Regions from separate parts of the Arthrobacter jiangjiafuii genome, predicted to be linked through region 1. Evidence: riboswitches for the same ligand, from Rfam matches in the RefSeq annotation. Region 1 holds a riboswitch; the other holds the start of a gene.
The links. A riboswitch is a leader RNA that binds a small molecule or an ion and turns the genes downstream of it on or off. The one in region 1 is predicted to bind cyclic di-AMP.
Positions count from the first base shown of each region.

Region 2: another riboswitch for cyclic di-AMP. It lies ahead of KKR91_RS02900 (NlpC/P60 family protein); the one in region 1 lies ahead of KKR91_RS08510 (LysM peptidoglycan-binding domain-containing protein).

Region 1 covers NZ_CP076022.1:1,795,826-1,798,202, forward strand. Annotated here, with positions in the region: gene KKR91_RS08505 (hypothetical protein) at 1-342, shown strand, start outside; gene KKR91_RS08510 (LysM peptidoglycan-binding domain-containing protein) at 528-1,379, opposite strand; cyclic di-AMP (ydaO/yuaA leader) riboswitch at 1,383-1,534, opposite strand; gene KKR91_RS08515 (LbetaH domain-containing protein) at 1,721-2,275, opposite strand.
Region 2 covers NZ_CP076022.1:578,914-581,290, forward strand. Annotated here, with positions in the region: gene KKR91_RS02890 (iron-dependent transcriptional repressor DtxR) at 1-250, shown strand, start outside; cyclic di-AMP (ydaO/yuaA leader) riboswitch at 316-529, shown strand; gene KKR91_RS02895 (M23 family metallopeptidase) at 532-1,305, shown strand; cyclic di-AMP (ydaO/yuaA leader) riboswitch at 1,425-1,589, shown strand; gene KKR91_RS02900 (NlpC/P60 family protein) at 1,593-2,377, shown strand, end outside.

The DNA of each region.
Region 1 (2,377 bases):
GGCGTCGTCGGCGGTTTGGCGCTGCTGCTCGGGTCCTTTTTCGCCGGCATGGCAGCCGCTGACACGTCCGTGGACCAGGAACAGGCTTCAGTGACCGAGCAGCAGGAGGACACCCGGAACCAGGACGCCGAAGACGGCGCCGAATCCGGGCCGGAATCCGAAGACTCGGATCGGGGCGCGAAGCCGGATCAGGGAACCAAAGCGGACAAGGGAACGAAGCCGGACCGCGACGGGCGCCCCGGCCATCCCGGCGGGCACCCGATGGACGGTGACCACCACGACGACGGCGACCATCACGACGAGGAGGACGGCGGCCCCGGGCAGGACGAAGGCGCTGTGTAACTCAGCTGCCGTGTAACTCAGCTGCCGCAGCAGAGACGCTGCCGCAGGATGGACCCCGTTGCACAAAGGAACGCCCGGCCAATGGCCGGGCGTTCCTTTTATAAATCCATGCCGTCCGCGCGTCGTGCCCGAGAACGAGCCGTTCTTCCCGTCGGGTCAGACCCGACGCGCCGGCGCGGCAGGAATTACGCTACGCGGTAGTAGACAGGGCCGGATCCGACGTTGGCGCTCTGCTCGACAGTCTGGTTGCCGTTCCATCCGCTGTGGATGGCCTGGCCGTTGCCGGTGTAGATGGCGATGTGGGCCAGGCCCATGCCGCCGTCGGCGTAGTAGATCATGTCGCCGGGCTGGGGGTCCGAAACCTGGGTTCCGTAGGCAGCGAGCTGTGCGGGTGCCAGATCGCCGACCGAGTGGCCTGCTGCGCGGAGCGCAACCTCAACCAGGACGGTGCAGTCCTGAGCGGCACCCAGCTGGGAGTACGCGGAGTTCAGCATGATCTGGTTGGTTCCGGTGACAGCTGCGCCGGATGCGGCGGCAGGGGTAACGGAAGAGGCCTGGGTGCTGATGTTGCTGAAGTCTGCAGCGGCAGGCTCAACAGCAGCCGGTGCGGCATAGGCCGCGGCCGGTGCGGCGGCGGCAACGGCAACAGCGGCACCGCCGGCGTAGGTGATGACATCACCGGGGTAGATGACGGATTCCAGCGCCAGGCCGTTCAGCGCGAGGACGTCGTCCAGCGTGACGCCGTAGGTGGCGGCAATGGCGCTGAGCGTGTCGCCGGAGACGACTACGTGGGTGGATGCGGCTGCGGCCTCAGAAGCTGCGGCCGGTGCTGCTGCCACGGCGGGGGCACTGTAGGACTCGGCCGAGTCGTTGGCGGTGACGCCGGCAGAAGCGGGGGCCGCGAGGCCGAGCATCAGGCCGGAGCCGGCGGCGACAACGGCAGCAGTGGTGCCGATGGTGCGCGCTTTACCGCTGGTGAGTGTGGCCCACAGTCCTGAATCGGCACGGTGGCGTCCACAAGTATTGCTGAAAGACATTGAGTTACCTCTCCCGATACCTGCGAGGTGAGCTGTCGGATGCGGATGGGAGACACCCGGTCAGCCGAAGAAACCTTCGGCTGACTTAACCCCAAGGATTCAAAAGGAACCCGTAATTGGTTCCCCCGCCTCTGCCGAAGTGGTGATTCGTGAGGACCTCAGGTCTGCGGCAGAGTTAGGTAACAAGCCCGAGGGAACCGCTTCAATCAGCGGCACAGGTTCAAAGCTACAAGACCATTACGGAAGGATAACTATTTAGTAACGAAGCTCGCAGATGGGTGTGAGTGGCGCCGCTCTCTGCTAATGGGGGGGCCTTTGCCCGCGGACTGGGGCGCTCGGCGCTACCGGTCCGACCAGGCCGAGACGTCGGCCTGGCGCTGGACGGGGGCTTTGGCAAAGTCGCCGAAGGTCTGCACCAGGTCGCCCGGCGCGAGCCGGAGCCCGCGGGCCAAACCGGAGCCGTTCAGCACGGCACCGCGCTTGTCGGGGTCCGCTGAGGCGTAGTCGCCGCCGTCGGCCAGGACCACGGACTCGGCCTGCACGGCGCCCAGGATCTGCGATCCGGATCCCAGCACCGACCGTCCGGTGATCAGCGGACCATTGCCCAGCCGGGCGCCGTCGCCCACTGCCACGGCATCGGCGCGGCCGGCTTCAATCCGCACCCCTCCGGGCCCGATGAGGATTCCCGACCCCAGGAGGATCATTCCGCCGTCCTGGGCGGAGAGGAACGTGGACGGGTAGAAGACGTTCTTAGATCCAATGACGCAGGAACTCTGCGTGTCGACCTGGATAACAACACCCGGGTAAAAGACATTTCCCTCGCCCAGCTGGGCCTTTCGGGAAATCAGGGTCGATGACGGGTCGAGAATCTGCTGGCTGGAACAAAGCTGGAGCACTTCCGCAACAGTAAGGAATCCAAAATCATGTCGAATGCTGTCAGGGTCGCTCCGCTTAGGCACTGGCATAACTTTCTCTTCCTTCGTCATCTTGCCGGGCAG
Region 2 (2,377 bases), 1.2 Mb from region 1:
CACCAACCTCGTGGCAGCCGTGGCAGCAGTGGAACCCGGAACGAAGCTGAAGCTGGTCCGCCTCGCCGAGCCGGTCCAGGTGGAGCCCGAGCTGCTGGGGCAGCTCGATGAGGCCGGGCTGCATCCCGGAGCCATCATGAGCGCGGAAGTGGTGGCCGGCTACATCTCGGTCCGGGTTCCTGGCTACGAAGGTGCCCTGGAACTGCCGCCCGAGGTGGCCGCGCACGTCTTTGTTTCCACCGTTGGGTAACGGAATGGTCTCTTTTGCACGTTTTCCCCTATAGTGTCTAACTGACGCTGAAATAACACCGTTATCCGGGCCTTACGCCGAACCCTGCCACTGGCCCGGAATTGCAAACATCAGGCAGGGGCGGAGGACCCATCATTTGGCAGCTGAGGCTGCCTTGGGGTGAAGCCTCCAGCATCATCACCGGCCGCGCCTTGTGCGTGTGGCCTGGGGTGAGTATGGGGCCGAGTTTTCTCTACTCGAATCCGACAGCTAACTTCGTAGGCATATGAGAGAGGTACAACTTGTCGAAGCATGCTGCCCCGGGCAGGCGCCGCGCGTCCGCTCCGGCCACGGCTCCACGCCCGCGGGCTTCCCAGGCCTCGGGGCGCCGCGCCGCCGTACCCGTGAAATCCCGTTCCCTCGGTGGTGCCGCGCAGAAGGTCGCCATTGGCGCCGCCACCTCGGGGCTGATCCTCACCGCCGCACTACCCACGACCGCCGCAGTCAGCGAGCCGCCCGAGGATATGCAGCCCACTGCCGTGGAGGAACCCGTTGTCACGGTGGATCCCAACGCCAGTGTCGACTTTGAGCGCGCCGCCCTCAGCAGTGCCTTTGATCCGGATGCCAAGCTGCGCCAGGTTGTCGTTGCTGCGGGATCCGAAGTGGCAGCCGGGGCAGCCAAGGGCACGCTGGCCACGCCTCTCTCCTCCGACCTGGTCCAGACCTCGGGCTTCGGCTACCGGGTCAGCCCGATCACCGGGACCGCAGGAGAACTGCACCGCGGCCAGGACTTCGCCGCCGCGTGCGGTACAGAGGTCACCGCAGCAGCTTCCGGAACCGTCACCGAAGCCGGCTGGCACAGCTTCGGCGGCGGCAACCGCATTGTCGTGGACCACGGCAACGGCGTGGAGACGACCTACAACCACTTGTCCGCGCTGGGCGTGGCTGTGGGCGCAACAGTTGAGCGCGGAGACCTGCTCGGAGCCAGCGGCAGCACCGGCGCCTCAACCGGCTGCCACCTGCACTTTGAAGTCATGGTTAACGGCGAAGTTGTGGACCCGCTCGGCTGGTTGTAACCGCACGACAACCATTCCGTGACCGGAACGTGACATATCGGCATTCTTGTTGTACGCTCATCCTCGTGCCTGATCGGCCTAAAGGTCAGACACCTTCGAACAGATCGCCGAGCTCTGCCACTGTTTGAAGTCCGTTCGCAAAATCGCATGGCAGAGGCGGGGGAACCACATTCGGGTTTCGCAAGAAGCCCTAGGGGTTAAGTTGCTTGGACCTTTTGGTCCGGCAGCCGGGTGACTCCCATCCGAATCCGACAGCTCACCTCGTAGGCATTGGGAGAGGCAAACTTGTGTCATCAGTAGCTCACGGCCGCCGTCGCGCGGCCACCGTCCAGACGAGCCCCATTTCAGCTCTATCCCGGGCCGTCACCTCCAACGTTGGAACCATGGGCCGCCAGGCCGCCGTGGTCGTCGCCGCTTCCGGCCTCGTCCTGGCAGCGGGCCTGCCCGCCCAGGCAGCCGTCAGCACCGACCGCCAGGCCCTCGACGCCACGCCGCTCAGCGCCGTGACCGCCGCCGGAACGGTTACCGTCTCCGCGCAGGCACCGTTCGAGCTCGCCACCCTTGAAGCCGTCTCCTCCGTTTCGGGTGCAGAGCAGCGCGCCCAGATCGCAGCCGAGGAAGCAGCAGCAGTCGAAGCTGAGGCCGCGGCAGTAGTCGCAGCCCAGGCCGAGCAGGCAGCTGCCGTTACGGTTGCCCAGAGCGCCCCCGCCGCAGCCACCGCCGCGCCGGCCGCCAGCACAACCGCCGCTGTTGCAGCTCCCGCCGCCGACGTATCCGCCAGCGGATACGGCGCCGCCCTTGTCGCCGCCGCCTACGGCCAGCTTGGCGTTGCCCAGGACTGCACCGCCATGGTCGAGAAGGCACTGCGCTCCATCGGCAAGTCCGTCGGAGACCTCGCCCCGGGCCAGTTCTTCGCTTACGGCTCCGTTGTCGGCTCCCCGCAGCCCGGCGACCTCGTCATCACCGGCGGTCACGTAGCCATCTACGTCGGCAACGGCCAGGTCATCAGCGGTGGCCTCAACGGCATGAACACCGGCCTGCACAGCCTCTCCGACCTGCCGGGCGCCAGCTT